2 regions of the Stenotrophomonas sp. 85239_Sma genome follow, and region 1 is predicted to be linked to the other one. Evidence: predicted binding sites of a transcription regulator. Region 1 holds the regulator's gene; the other holds the start of a gene.
What was found. The regulator FliA, encoded in region 1, starts transcription of late flagellar genes. The targets are predictions, from matches to a motif close to TAAAGTTTNNCNNNCNNNGGCCGATAA.
Positions count from the first base shown of each region.

Region 2: the regulator FliA is predicted to act here: its motif matches at 5,845-5,871, upstream of ACYKG1_RS06540 (GGDEF domain-containing protein).

Region 1 is NZ_CM151163.1:2,102,758-2,110,242, forward strand. It holds gene ACYKG1_RS09875 (flagellar motor protein) at 1-202, opposite strand, end outside; gene ACYKG1_RS09880 (chemotaxis protein CheA) at 293-2,143, opposite strand; gene ACYKG1_RS09885 (protein phosphatase CheZ) at 2,146-2,751, opposite strand; gene cheY (chemotaxis response regulator CheY) at 2,751-3,143, opposite strand; gene ACYKG1_RS09895 (RNA polymerase sigma factor FliA) at 3,201-3,944, opposite strand; gene ACYKG1_RS09900 (MinD/ParA family ATP-binding protein) at 3,941-4,828, opposite strand; gene flhF (flagellar biosynthesis GTPase FlhF) at 4,815-6,437, opposite strand; gene flhA (flagellar biosynthesis protein FlhA) at 6,583-7,485, opposite strand, start outside.
Region 2 is NZ_CM151163.1:1,382,815-1,390,299, reverse strand. It holds gene ACYKG1_RS06565 (M13 family metallopeptidase) at 1-84, opposite strand, end outside; gene gpmA (2,3-diphosphoglycerate-dependent phosphoglycerate mutase) at 650-1,399, opposite strand; gene nfi (deoxyribonuclease V) at 1,494-2,168, shown strand; gene ACYKG1_RS06550 (cation diffusion facilitator family transporter) at 2,207-3,187, opposite strand; gene ACYKG1_RS06545 (TonB-dependent siderophore receptor) at 3,368-5,617, opposite strand; gene ACYKG1_RS06540 (GGDEF domain-containing protein) at 5,904-7,319, shown strand; gene ACYKG1_RS06535 (MFS transporter) at 7,333-7,485, opposite strand, start outside.

The sequences.
Region 1 (7,485 bases):
GAACCACCCAGCGCACGATCTTGAACGCATGCTTGAACACCGCCGGCGAGGTATGCAGCAGGATCGCGGCAACAGTGCCGACGATGACGATCACGAACGCCGCAGGCGACCACAACGACGCCAGGCCGGCGCCCTTGAGGATGCTGCCGCCGACCAGCGAGGCCAGGGCGAGAAAGAGTCCAATGAGGCTGAGTCTATCCATGGATCCGGTATCGGCTTGTATGAATGGGACTTGAGACACCGGTACGGGCTACTGGTGCGACTTCACAGTTTTTCGGGTTCAGCAAACGGGTCAATCGTGCGGGCTGCGCAGGCCATCGACATCCAGGATCAGGGCCATGCGACCATCGCCGATCAAGGTTGCACCGGCATAACCGCGCAGGCCGCGCAGCGCTTTCGGCAGTGGCTTGATGACCACTTCCTCGCGCCCACGCACCTGGTCCACCACCAGGCCGAAGCGCGCTTCGCCGGCCTGCAGCACCACGATCGTCAGCAGGGTCGACGCAGCAGGCGTCACATCCAGCCACTGGCGCAGATCGACCAGCGGCAGCGTGTGCGAACGGCGATCGAGCACGGCGCGGCCATCGAACCAGCCCAGCGAGGTGCGCGGTGCGTGCAGCACTTCCATCACGCGCGCCAGCGGCAGCGCGTAGACGTCCTCGCCGGCCTGCACCAGCAGGGTCGGCAGGATCGCCAGGGTGAGCGGCACGCGGATCAGGAAGCGGCTGCCGCGGCCCAGCTCCGACTGGATCTGGATCTGGCCGCTGAGTTCGCGGATGCGCGACTGCACCACGTCCATGCCAACGCCGCGGCCGGAAATATCCGTGACCTGCTGCTTGGTCGAGAAGCCGGGCAGGAACACCAGGTGCAGGCACTCCTCGCTGCTCAGGCGGGCAGCCGCTTCCGGATCGATCAGGCCCTTCTCGCGTGCCTTCGCGCGCAGCTTTTCCGGATCGATGCCGGCACCATCGTCCTGCACCTCGATGCTGACGTAGTCACCTTCCTGCTGTGCCGACAGCCGCACATGGCCCATCCGCGGCTTGCCTTGTGCTTCGCGCAGGTCGGGCATTTCCACGCCATGGTCGATGGCGTTGCGGACCAGGTGCACCAGCGGGTCGGCCAGCGCTTCGACCAGGTTGCGGTCGAGCTCGGTCTCGGCGCCGATCAGCTCCAGGTCCACTTCCTTCTTCAGCGAGCGGGCGACGTCGCGGGCGACCTTGGGGAAGCGCGAGAACACCTTGCCCACCGGCTGCATGCGGGTGCGCATCACCGCTGACTGCAGGCGCGCGGTGGCGATGTCGAGGGTGGACACCGCACGGTCCAGCTCCTCGTCGCGCAGGCGTGCACGCAGGGTCTTGAGCCGGTTGCGCGACAGCACCAGTTCGCCGATCAGGTTGACGATCGCATCCAGGCGCTTGGTGTCCACGCGCACGGTGTGTTCGGCTTCGGCCAGCGGCTTGGCGGCCGGCTTGGCCGCCGGTGCCGGTGCCGGTGCGGCCACCGGGCGCGGGGCGGCGATCGGTGCCGGCGCCACCGCAGCCACGGGCTTGGCGCCGGGTGCGGCGCCACCATGCAGCTGGTCGAGCAGGGCTTCGAACTCGTCTTCGCTGATCAGCCCGTCGTCGGCCTTCCTTGCCGGCGCCACTGCGGTCGGTGCGTTGCCGCCGTGCAGCTGGTCGAGCAGCGCTTCGAATTCGTCGTCGGTAATCAGGTCGCTGCCACCCGCAGCGGGTGCTGCTGCGGCGGCGGGTGCGGCCACAGCACTGCCATGCACGTCGAACTGAGCGATCAGGTCCGGCGGCGCATAGCCCGGCTCGGTGCCGGAAGACACCGCATCCAGCATCGACTGCAGGTAATCCAGCGATTGCTGGGCGGCGTCGAAGTGATGGGCCTGCAGCACGGCCTGGCCGGCACGCGCGGCGCCCAGCGCTTCCTCAGCGGCATGGCACAGCTCGACCATGGCGGTGACACCCAGGAAGCCGGCGCCGCCCTTCAGCGTGTGGTAGCCCCGGAACACCGCATTGAGCTGTTCGGCGTCCTGCGGTGCCTGCTCCAGCGACACCAGCTGTTCGCCGAGGCGATCCAGGATCTCCTGTGCCTCGATGATGAAATCGGCAGTGATGTCGTCGGATACAGCGCTCATGCTTACAGCCCCAGATCCGACAACAGGTCGTCGGCGTCGTTCTGCGAGACCGCGTGGCGGTCCAGTCCCTTCAGTGCCGGCCCGGCCAGTTCCGGGTCGGTGCGATGCTGTTCCGGCGGCAGGCCGAGCGCGCCGAAGCCTTCGTGCACGCGGCGGACGATGCCGACCACGCGACGGATGATCTGCCCGGTCAGGTCCTGGTAGCTCTGGGTCAGGGCGATCTCGGTGAGGTTGTGGCGGATGCGCTCGAGCTGCGCGTCCTGGCCCGGCTGCAGGCCTTCGGCGCGCAGCTGTTCGGTCAGGCTGCGGCATTCCTCGGCCAGGTCCAGGGTACGGTGGGTGGCCTGTTCGGTCATCGTCACCACGTGGTCCAGCCGTGCGCAGGCATCGTCCAGTTCCCCGGCTTCGCTGGGCACGGTCGGCAGTTCACCCAGTGCCTGTCCCAGCTCGCGGGCCAGCCGCGACAGGCCACTCATCATCGGCTGCGTGCGCAGCGCGACCAGCCCATCGATGCGCTGCCGCCACGCGGCTTCGTCACCGGACTCCAGTGCGTCCAGGGCTTCCTGCAGGCGCAGGGCGAGGGCGTTCTTGTCGACCGTGGTATCCATCAGGCGCTGGCTGCCAGGCGTTCGAAGATCTTGCCGAGCTTCTCTTCCAGCGTCTGCGCGGTGAACGGCTTGATGATGTAACCGTTCACGCCGTTCTGGGCCGCTTCGATGATCTGCTCGCGCTTGGCTTCAGCGGTGACCATCAGCACCGGCAGGGTCTTCAGCTTGGCGTCGGCACGGATCGCCTTGAGCAGCTCGATACCGGTCATCACCGGCATGTTCCAGTCGGTGACCACGAAATCGAACGACTGGCTCTGCAGCAGCGACAGCGCGGCATGCCCGTCCTCGGCTTCGGCGGTGTTGGTGAAGCCCAGATCGCCCAGCAGGTTCTTGACGATTCGACGCATGGTCGAGAAATCGTCGACGATCAGGATGCGCATGTTCTTGTTCAAAGCAGAGTTCCTTTGTTGTTCATTCCGGGCGGCCGGGGGCAGACGCCTCGGGGATGTTCATTCTTCGAGGCCGGCATCGGCGGCCTCGAATATCTTCAGCCGGCCGCGCAGGCGCAGCACGGCCTGGCCGTGGATCTGGCAGACCCGCGACTCGCTCACGCCGAGCACGGCGCCGATCTCCTTCAGGTTCAGCTCCTGCTCGTAGTAGAGCGAAAGCACCAGCTGTTCGCGCTCGGGCAGGTGGCCGATCGCCTTGCCCAGCTCGCGGCCGAATTCGCCGCGCTCCAGGACCTGCTGCGGGGTCGGGCCGCCCTGGGCGACGGTGTCCAGTTCGCCCTGGTCTTCGATGCGCGATTCCAGGCTCAGCACCTGGCCACGTGCGGCGTCTTCCATCAGCCGCAGGTACTCGGGCAGCGGCATCTCCATCGCGGCGGCGACTTCGGTGGCGCTGGCAGCACGGCCCGTGCTCTGTTCCAGGCGGCGGATGGTGGCGGCGGCGTCGCGTGCACGACGGTGCACCGAGCGCGGCACCCAGTCGCCACGGCGGATCTCGTCGATCATCGAGCCGCGGATGCGGATCGAGGCATAGGTTTCGAACGAGGCGCCCTGGTCGGCGTCGTAGCTGCGCGAGGCTTCGATCAGGCCCATCATGCCGGCCTGGATCAGATCGTCGACTTCGACGCTGGCCGGCAGGCGTGCGGCCAGGTGGTGGGCGATGCGCCTCACCAGGTCCGAGTGCTGGGCGATGACCTCGTTGGCCGCCGAGCGCTGGACTTCCCTGTACTGGGCTGCGCCTTTCATGCGGCCACCCCGCGCTGTTTGAGAATGCGCTCGAGGAAGAACTCGACACCGCCACGCGGTTCGGTCGGTGCCTGCCAGCGCGCGGTGCGGCGTGCGATCTCGGTGATGGCCAGCGCCGATGGGCTGGACGGGTAGGCCTTCACCACCGGCTGCTGGCGCTGCACCGACAGGCGCAGCCAATCATCCTGCGGCACGCAACCCAGGTAGTTCAGCGAGACATCGGCGAGGAACTTCTCGCAGACGCGGGTCAACTTTTCGTACAGCACGCGACCCTCGTTCGGGTCGCGCACCATGTTGGCCACCACCTGGATACGGTCCACGCCGCGCTCGCGCGACAGCACCTTGATCAGTGCGTAGGCGTCGGTGATCGAGGCCGGCTCATCGCAGACCACCACCACGGTGTCCTGCGCGGCCTGGCAGAAGGTCAGTACGCCATCGGTGATGCCGGCAGCGGTATCGACCACCATGATGTCCAGCTCGCGTTCCAGCTCGGAGAACACATTGACCAGGCCGACATGTTCGGCCGGGGCCAGCTCGGCCATGTGCCGGCGGCCGGAGGCGGCCGGGACCACCAGCACGCCGTTCGGGCCTTCAACGATGACGTCATCCAGCGTGCAGCGGCCGGCAACCAGGTCGGCCAACGTAAAGGTGGGGTTCAGCCCCAGGATCACGTCGATGTTGGCCAGGCCGAGGTCGGCGTCCAGCAGCAGCGTGCGCTTGCCCATGCCGGCCAGCGCCACGGCCAGGTTGGCCGACACGTTGGTCTTGCCCACGCCGCCCTTGCCGCCGGTCACGGCAATGGTGCGCACAGGGCCCAGCGGCTCGCTGCGGGTGGCCGACAGCGGGAAGGTCTTGGTCAGCTTGGCGTACTCACGCGACGGCATGGTTCAACTCCGGGTTGCAGGGCATATCGGCCGCTCGGCGCAAATCTTCAAGGCGAAGTACAAGATTGGCTGCACTGGCCCGGTGCAGGTCTTCCGGGACGTCCTGGCCGTCGGTCACCCAGGTGATCGGCAGGGCGTGGTCCACGGCCACCGACAGGGCGTTGCCGAAGCGGCCGGTCTCGTCCAGCTTGCTCAGCACCAGGCCCTGCAGGTTGGCCGCACCGAAGCGGCGGACCACCTCGTCCATGTCGCCGAAGCTGGTGTTGGCCGGCAGCACCAGCAGCGTGCGCACCTGGCGGGCGGCGCGCAGCCACTGCAGCTGGGCAGCCAGGGCGCGGTCGCGCGGGCCCAGGCCGGCGGTGTCGATCAGCACCAGCTTGTAGTCCTTCAGGCGTTCCAGCAGCTGGTCCAGGTCGGTGCCGCTGTTGGCTTCGTGCACGGCGATGCCGAGCTGGCGGCCGTAGCCATACAACTGTTCGCGGGCGCCGATGCGGGTGGTGTCGGTGGTGACCAGGGCGACGTCACGCGGCGCGTGCTTCTCGGCGAAGCGCGAGGCCAGCTTGGCGATGGTGGTGGTCTTGCCGGCGCCGGTGGGGCCGACCAGGGCGATCACACCGCCTTCTTCCAGCGGGTCGACCGGGGCGATCGGCAGCTTGCGCGAGATCAGCCCCAGCATCAGGCCGCGGCCGCGGTGGGCCTCGGTCTCCAGCGGGATCTGCATGGCCACGTCGCGGGCCAGGCCGGCATCGAAGCCGTATTCGTCCATCAGGTCCAGCGCGGTGGCGCGCACCGGGCAGCCACGCAGGCGCTCGTCGGTGAAGCGGTTCATCTCGCGCTCGATCACCTGGCGCATGCCGGCCACTTCCTGGCGCAGCTGGCGGATCTCGGCGTCGTCCTGGGCGACCACGGTCAGCGTCGGTGCCGGGGCCAGCATGGGGGCCGGGCTGGCGTCGACGGCGGCTTCGGCCGCTGCCGGTTCGCTGCGGGCGATCTCGGGCTGCGCATCGGTCACGGCAGCGGTCGGCAGCGGCGGTGGCTGAACGGCCGGTGCGGCGCTTTCGTGATGCGCCTCGTGCGGCGGATCGATCTGGAAGCGGGCGCGGTTGGCCGGCGTGGCGCTGGTGGCCGCCGGTGCGACGATGGCTTCGGCAAACGGGGCGTAACTCTGTTCCGGCAGTGCCGGTTCGTTGACGGCGGCGCGCGCCAGGGTGGCGGCGAAGCCGGTGCTGCCGCGGGTCGGCACGATTTCGTCGGCGCTGTCCAGGGTGCGGCCGGTGGCACCGACGGCGGCACGGGCGAGGGCGGCGACGGCCGAGGTGGTGGCGGCGACCGGTTCCGGCGCCGGGGTGCTGCTGCGGCGGCGGGTGACCGCGGCGATCACCGCGTCGGCGGCGGTGCGCGGCCTGGGTGCCGGCGGCGGGGCCACGTCGCGGCGCGAGGCTTCCAGTGCACGCTGCACGGCGCTCTCGTCGTAGTTGGCGGCGGCGACGATCTCGATGCCTTCCTCGATCCGGCGGTTGGACAGGATCACGGCGTCAGGACCATGTTCCTTGCGCACCAGGTTCATGGCCGAGCGCATGTCGGCGGCGACGAATCGTTTGATTTTCATGCTGTGGTCACGGGACGAAGACGGCGGGGTGGCGGTCGGGGAACTCGGGTGGTCGGTGGTCTGCACGGTGCGGGTTCCCCTTGGTATCTGTCTGGTGCGTGGGTTCGAAAGTGGTGTCTGTTTTCTGGCGCATCGGAGGGCGGCGTCAGCTGATCGTTCCGACCAGCTTCAGGCGCTTGTCCTCCGGCACCTCGCTGTAGGCCAGGACCGACAGCGACGGAACGCTGTGGCGGACCAGGCGGGCCAGCGCGGCGCGCACCGGGCCAGGTACCAGCACGACCGCGGGCTCGTTGCGGGCTTCCTGCTTGCTGACACATTCGGCCAGGCTCTGGTGCAGTCGCTCAGCGAGTCCGGGTTCCAGCGCGGCGCCGTTGCCCTGCGTGGACTCCTGCAAGACACGTTCCAATTGCGGGTTGAGGGTGAACACCGGCAGCTCCGCCGACATTCCGGCGATCTCCTGCACGATGAAGCGGCCCAGCGCGGTGCGCACGGCGGCGGTCAGCACGGCCGGGTCCTGGCTGCTGGGCGCATGTTCGACCAGCGCTTCGGCGATCTTGCGCAGCTGGCGGATCGGAATGCGCTCGACCAGCAGGTTCTGCAGCACGCGCACCACCGCCGACAGCGGCAGCGCCTTTGGCGTCAGATCTTCGACGAGCTTGGGCGCGCTCTTGGCCAGGTTGGCCAGCAGGTGCTGCACTTCCTCGTGGCCGAGCAGTTCCGGCGCGTGTTCGCGGATCAGGTGCGAGAGGTGGGTGGCGACCACGGTGGCCGGGTCGACCACGGTGTAGCCCAGCGTTTCGGCCTGGGCGCGCTGGTGCGGCTGGATCCAGGTGGCATCCAGGCCGAACGCGGGGTCCTTGCCGGCGATGCCTTCCAGTGCGCCGAGGGCGCTGCCTGGGTCCAGGGCCAGCTCGCGGTCGGGGTGGATCTCGGCGGTGGCCACCGGTACGCCGTGCACCAGCACGCGGTAACCGTTGGCCGGCAGTTCCAGGTTGTCGCGGATGTGCACCGACGGGATCAGGAAACCGACATCCTGGGTCAGCTTGCG
Region 2 (7,485 bases), 720 kb from region 1:
CGCGGTTTCATTCTTGCCACAGGCCGCCAGCGAGGCAGCGATGGCGATGGTCAGGCCCAGCGGGACCAGGTTGCGGACGTTCATGAGGCTCTCCTGCGGGTAATTTCACAGGGTAGCCGGGGGAACGGGGCTGGGGACCGGCCAAAGGTCACGAGCCCGTGGAGTCGCCAACCAACTGCGTGCCGGTATTCTTATCTTCACGATCACCGGTTCTCGCGCCCATGGACGACGCTGCGCTGCTGCTGGCCATCGACACCTGCGAGTATCTATTCCTGACGGGTATTGGCGAACCGGAGGCCAACTGGCTGCGGCTGGTGATCGAAGAGGGACAGGTGACAGGAGAGCCTCGCCGTGTGGACCTCGGCCATGGACGTTCAATCGAGGGTGTGCGTGCGATAGAGGTAATGCCCCACTCACAGCAGTTTGAGCTGGTTTGGGATCACTACATCAGCTACGCCGTGCACAACGAGTCCTACCAGAGCCGGGACGACTCCGAAGCCTGGAGCGGCAACCTGCTCCGCCGCTACAGCCGTTCGAAGTTCCTTTGCAGCCCCCCATGGGGGTGGCTCTACTGGGGTGCGACAGCGTCAGTCGAGCATGGCTCGACTCCACAAAAGGGAAGGCCGGCTTGCGCCGGCCTTCTGCTTCTTTACTTCGCCTTGCCCTGGTTGGCCACAGCCTCAGCGGCCTTGCGCGCTGCTTCCGGGTCGCCCAGGTAGCGGAACGACTGCACGGTCAGATCGTCGTTCAGCTCAAACAGCAGCGGAATGCCGGTCGGGATGTTCAGCTCGAGGATCTCCTCGCGCGAGACGTTGTTGAGGTACTTGTACAGCGCGCGCAGCGAGTTGCCGTGGGCGGTGACCAGCACGGTCTTGCCGTCCTTCAGCTGCGGCGCGATGGCGTCGTGCCAGTACGGCAGCACGCGGTCCAGCGTGGTCGCCAGCGACTCGGTACCCGGCAGCGCGTTGCGGTCCAGGCCGGCGTAGCGACGGTCATGGATCGGGTGGCCCGGATCTTCCAGATCCATCGGCGGCGGCGGGATGTCGTACGAACGGCGCCACACCTTGACCTGCTCCTCGCCATGCTTGGCAGCGGTCTCGGCCTTGTCCAGGCCCTGCAGGCCACCGTAATGGCGTTCATTGAGGCGCCAGGACTTGTTCACCGGCAGCCAGTCCTGCTCCAGCTCGGCCAGCGCACCCTGCAGGGTGTGGATGGCGCGCTTGAGCACGGAGGTGTGGGCGACGTCGAACTGCAGGCCTTCCTCGCGCATCAGCCGACCGGCGGCGGCCGCTTCCCGGCGCCCCTGCTCGGTCAGGTCGACATCGACCCAGCCGGTGAAGCGGTTGTCCAGGTTCCACTGGCTCTGGCCATGGCGCAACAGTACGAGTTTACGGGTCACTGCAGGGTCTCCAACGCGAGGAAAGGCAGGCTGCCATTGTAGCCCCGGCCGCCGCTCACCGGGCCGTGGCACCGCGCATGCGATGCTGTGCCCAATGAATACGGTGATCGACCCCGGGCGCTGGGAAGGCAGCGTCGCCGCTGCCCGCGCGCAGCAGATCCAGCTGGCTGGCCGCGTGGAGCGCCAGGACCGGCTGCCACGCAACGTGCGCTGGCTGGCCGGGCTGGATGTTGGCTTTGAGGACAATGGCGCCGTCACCCGTGCCGCGGCAGTGCTGCTGGATGCGAAGACGCTGCGGCCCGTGGCTCAGGAAGTCGCGCGCATCGCCACGGTGATGCCCTACATCCCCGGCCTGCTCAGCTTCCGCGAGTTGCCAGCGCTGTTGGCCGCGCTGGCGCTGCTGCCGCGCACGCCGGACCTGGTGTTCGTCGATGGCCACGGCATCAGCCATCCGCGCAGGCTGGGCGTGGCCGCGCATCTGGGCGTGGTCACCGACCTGCCAAGCATCGGCGTGGCCAAGTCGAAACTGGTGGGCCGGTTCGTCGAACCGGGCGCCGAGGCCGGTGCACATACGCCGCTGCTGGATGGCGATGAGCAACTGGGCTGGGTGCTGCGCAGCAAGCTACGCTGCAAGCCGCTGTTCGTGGCCGGTGGCCATCGGGTCAGTGCCGGTACCGCGCTGGACTGGGTACAGCGCACACTGCGCGGTTACCGGCTGCCGGAGCCGACCCGGCTGGCGGATCGGCTGGCCTCGCGGCGGGACGAATAGCCACGCCGGGCACCATCCGGCGCGACCCTCAAATTCAATCAGCGATGCACGTGACCGCGATGGCCCTGCGCGTCCTCGCCATGGTCGTGGCCTTCATGGCCCTCGTGCTCGCCGCCCTTGGCCGGCGCCGGCTCACCACAGGCTTCGCCGCAGTGGTCCGCCTCAATCTGCAGCGTCACGTGCTCGATGCCGAAGTCATCGTGCAGGCGCCCGCCCAGCTCACGGCGCAGCGCATCGGCATCGGTGCCGTCGCGCATCACGATGTGTGCGGTCAGCGCCGGGGTGCTGGAGGCCAGCGCCCACACGTGCAGGTCATGCACGTCCAGCACCGCAGCGTGGCCTGACAGGCTGTCGCGCACCTTGGCCACGTCCATGCCCTTGGGCACGCCTTCCAGCAGCACGTTGATCGCCTCACGCATCAGCACGTAGGTGCGTGGCAGTACCCACAAACCGATCAGCACCGCCAGGATCGGGTCGATCGGCTTCCAGCCGGTCCACTTGATCAGCAACGCACCGGCAATCACCGCCACCGAGCCGAGCATGTCCGCCCACACTTCCAGGTAGGCGCCCTTCACGTTGAGGCTCTCGCCACTGCCGGCCTGCAGAAGGCGCATCGCGATCAGGTTGATGACCAGGCCTGCGGCGGCGATCACCAGCATGCCGGAGGAGGCGATCTCCTGCGGCTCGCGGAAGCGCCCGACCGCCTCCCACAGGATGTAGGCGGCAACCACGAACAGCATGGCGCCGTTGATCATTGCGCCCAGCGCTTCCAGACGTGCATAGCCGTAGGTGCGGCGTGCGTCCGGCGGGCGCCGACTCAGCCGCACCGCGACTAGCGCGATCATCAGCGCCAGCGCATCGGTGGCCATGTGCGCGGCGTCTGACAGCAGTGCGAGGCTGTTGGTCCAGAACGCGCCCACCACCTCCACGACGAGGAAGGTGGAGGTCAGGCCGAGTGCCCACCACAAGGGTTTCTCGTGACGGATCTCGGATGGCAGGTGATCGTGGTCGTGGCCCATGGCAACAGCTCCTTTGCGATGCGGTGCAGGCTACGCCGTGCTGGCGGGGGAGACTATTACGCTGTTTATAACATTGCAGGCCACGCGGTCCCTCACCGGACATGGCCCGGCGCTACCGGAGCGTGGCCGGTAGCGCCAGGCCACGCCTGGCGAACGCAGCGGATCGACGTCCGCGTGCGGTCAGAACCCGAAGCGCAGGCTGGCCCAGTACGCGCGGCCCGGCTCGTTGTAAGTCGCCGCGCCCGCATCGCTGCTGTTGGCCTCGCGGAACAGGCGCTTGTCGGCCAGGTTGTTGACGCCGAAGCCGAAGCTGACCGTCTCGGTCACCTTGTAGCGCGCGCTCACGCCCCAGATGTTGTACGCACCGCGATCCTGCAGCGCGATCGACGGGTCGCACGTGCCAGTGCAGCGCGGATCGTTGTTGATGTTGGTGGTGGCCGGCTTCTGCTTGCCATAGAAGGTGCCGGTCAGCAGCAGCGACAGCTTGTCGGTGGCCTGCCAGTCCAGCATCGTGTTGACGGTGTACTTCGGAATCACCGACAGCGGCTGGCCGGTGCTCTTGTTCTCGTTCTCCACCATGTAGGTGAAGTTGTTGCTCCACTTCAGGCGGTTGCCCTGCTCGCCCAGCAGCGGGATCACCAGGTTGCCTTCCAGCCCCTGCACGATCGCCTTCGGCGCGTTCTCCCAGCGGAAGATGCGGCCGCGGCCATCCGCAGTCAGGCCGATCTGGTCGTAGCCGGCCTGGATCTTGTCCTTGTAGTCGTTGTGGAAGTAAGTCAGCGACGCCTGCCAGCCGCTCTGCGGTGCCCACTCGATGCCCAGTTCCTTGTTCAGGCTGGTTTCCGCCTTCAGATCTGCGTTGCCACGCATGTAGCAACCGGCGCCGAGGCTCGGCAGTGCATTCGGGCAACCATTGCCACGGGTGTAGTAGAGATAGTCCGGATTCGACTGGTACAGGTTCGGCGCCTTGAACGCACGCGCGATGCCGCCCTTCACCACCCAGTCGCTGTTGATGCGGAACTGCGCATTGAGGCTGGGGCTGGTGTTGTTGCCGAACTGGCTGTGGTGGTCGAAACGCAGGCCCGGGGTAACGATCCAGCGCTCGCCCAGATAGATGTTGTCTTCCACGAATACGGCGGTGGTCTGCGCATCGGCCTTGCCGCGCGCACGGTCGGCCGACAGCCCCGGGATGCCGCCGCCACTGCTGCTGGACTGGCTCATCGAATACGGGTCGGTCAGGCGGCTGTCCAGGTATTCAAAGCCCAGCGTCCAGATGTTCTCGGCCCCACCCAGCGTGGTCGGGAAACTCACTTCGCCATCCAGCTGGTAGTTGCGCAGGCGCGAGGTCGACCAGTCGGTGCCGTTGAAGCTGCCCTCCGGGCCACCGGCCAGGCCTTCGTTGATGCGCGAGTTGTTCACCGCTTCCACTGCGGCCGTTACCCGCGAGGTCACGTCCCCCCAGCGGCCGCGATGGGTGATCGCGCCGGTGTTGCGGTACATGCGGTTGGTTTCCGCCTCGCCCTCGGCCAAGGCGGCCAGGTCGACTCCGGTCGAGGTACCGGTGGTGCTGACGGCGCGGTCACCGGCGTAGATGTTGCCCTGGCGGCTGGTGCCGGCTTCGAACTCCACCACCTGGTCGGCGGTGATGTCCCAGCGCAGCAACGCGTTGACGTCGCGGTTCTTGACGCCCTCGCGACCGGCCGGCGGCACCGCGTTCGGGTTGGTCGCGTACTGGCGGTTGAGGTCCAGTGAGTCGGCGTCGGTCTTGTTGAGATTGCCGTACAGGCGGAACGACAAGGTATCGGTCATCGGCCCACTGAGCTGCAGGCCGACGCGCTCGCTGCCGCCTTCGGCGCTGTGCTCGGGCACCAGCCCATATAGGTCGACCGCACCGGTCAGGTCGCCGGTCGGGCGCTTGGTGATGATGTTGACCACGCCGCCGGAAGCACCGGAGCCGTAGCGCGCCGCTGCAGGGCCGCGCAGCACTTCGATGCGCTCGATCATTTCCGCCGGTACCCAGTTGGTATCGCCACGCGTATTGCGTTCGCCGCTGCGGCCCATGCGCACGGCATCCCGCGCACCGATGCGCTTGCCATCGACCAGGATCAGCGTGTTCTCCGGCCCCATGCCACGCAGGTCGATCTGGCGGTTGTTGCCGTACTGGCCCGAGGCGCTGTTGCCGGTGAGGTTGACGCCCGGCATGGTGCGCAGCAGTTCGGCGATGTCGTTGGCCGGCGGGCGCCTGGCGATGTCCTCGGCGGTGATGGTCGAAGTACCCAGTGCCTGGCGGGCAATCTGCGAGGCAGTGACATGCACCGTGTCGATATCGGTGGCGTCGGTTTCGGCGTGGGCGGTCAGGGCGCTGCCCGCCAGCAGGGCGGCAACGGCGAGCGCCAGCGGGCGCGGCGAAAGGACAACGGCAGGAGACATGATCTGGACCTTCTGGCAGGGCAACGGGGCCTCTGGCAAAGGGCTTGAGGCAACGACGAGGGGGAGGCGGAGCGTCGCCGCAGTCACCTGCGGCCCGATCCGTGCGCGCATTGTCCCATCAATGCAAGTGATTCTCAAATGCGTTCACTCATTGCCGCAGTGCCGCCGATGTGCTCTGCGCACCGTGCAACCCTGCATCGCGCTTAAACTGGCGGGCTTACCTGCCATCAACCGCACGCCACCGCGGCCGATACCCGTGGTTTGTCGTACGCAGCCAGAGATCGACGTGGAACCACCCCAACTGGACGATGCCAGCCAGCCGCTGGCCGAGGCCTGGCAGCACTGCCTGCAACAGGCCGGCCCCGCCGCCACTGCGCTGTTGCACGCGGCCGCCGACGACGCGCCCCCCACACTGGCCCAGCGCTTCTATGACGTCCTGCTGCAGGACCCGCGCGCGCGCCGTTTCCTGTCCCATGACCAGGTCAAGCAGCGCCTGCAGCCAGCCATGCAGCACTGGCTCGTGCAGCTGCTGACCACCGATGCCAACGGCATTGCCGCCACCGTCGCCTCGCAACGGGTGATCGGCGATGTGCATGCCCGGGTCGGCATTCCGGTCGATCTGGTGACCCGTGGCGCGCGCGTGCTCAAGCACGAGCTGTTCGTGCGCCTGCGCGATGATGCGCCCGACAGCGCTACCGCATTCGCCGCCATCGACTGCCTCAGCGCGATCATGGACATCGCCATGGAAGGCATGACCCTGGCCTACACCCATGCCCGCGAGCGCTCCACCCGTGCCGATGCTGCGTACCGGCTGTTCTCACTGGTGCAGAACGTCGGCACCGAGCGCGAGCGCCAGCGGGCACTGCTGCTGGACTGGGAGAACGCCCTGCTCTACGCGTTGGCCGGTCATGTGCAGGCCAGCGACAGCGCCAGCCTGGCCACCTCGGAATTCGGCCTGTGGTTCACCCACAAGGGCATCCCCAGTTTCGGCGAGAGCAGCGAGACCCGGCAGGTCGGCCAGCTGATGGCCCGCATCGACACCAACCTGCAGCGGGCAAGCAACGATGCCCCGGCGCAGCGCCTGGCGGTGCTGCCGGCCATCCGCGAGGACCTGGCCGCCATCCGCACCCTGATGACGCTGCTGTTCGAGCGCATCGGTGAACTGGATGCCGGCAGCGATGCACTGACCAACCTGCTCAACCGCCGCTTCCTGCCAACGGTGCTGCGCCGTGAGATCGAACTGGCCACGCGCAACCGCACACCGTTCTCGCTGCTGCTGCTCGACCTGGATCACTTCAAGGCGATCAACGACGGCCACGGCCACGATGCCGGCGACCGCGCGTTGCAGCACGTCGCCGGCCTGCTCGGCCAACTCACGCGCGGCAGCGACTACCTGTTCCGCTACGGCGGCGAGGAGTTCGTAGTGGTGCTGGTCGCGGCCAGCGAGTCGCAGGCCTCGGTGATCGCCGAAAGCCTGCGCCGGCAGATCGCACAGTCGCCGGTGGCATTGGCCAACGGCCAGGTTCTGTCGCTGACTGCCAGCATCGGCGTGGCCGGCCATGACGGCCATCCGGACTACGAGCGGCTGATGGCACGTGCCGACGCAGCGATGTACGAGGCCAAGCGCAGCGGCCGCAACCGCGTGGTGGTGGCCAGTGCGGACCTGCAGGAAGCCCCGGGACGGCGCGCACTGCAGCGTTGACGGCATGCCGACGCTACCGACAGCCGGCTCTACCGATACAGGTGGCGGGTGCTGTCACCGCCACCGCCACCACCCGCCACCCCGCCCACCACAGCAACGCCAGCGCCGCGATGCCGGCGCCCAGCAGGCACACCGCGGGCCAGCCATGCCGGGCCTGCATCCAGGG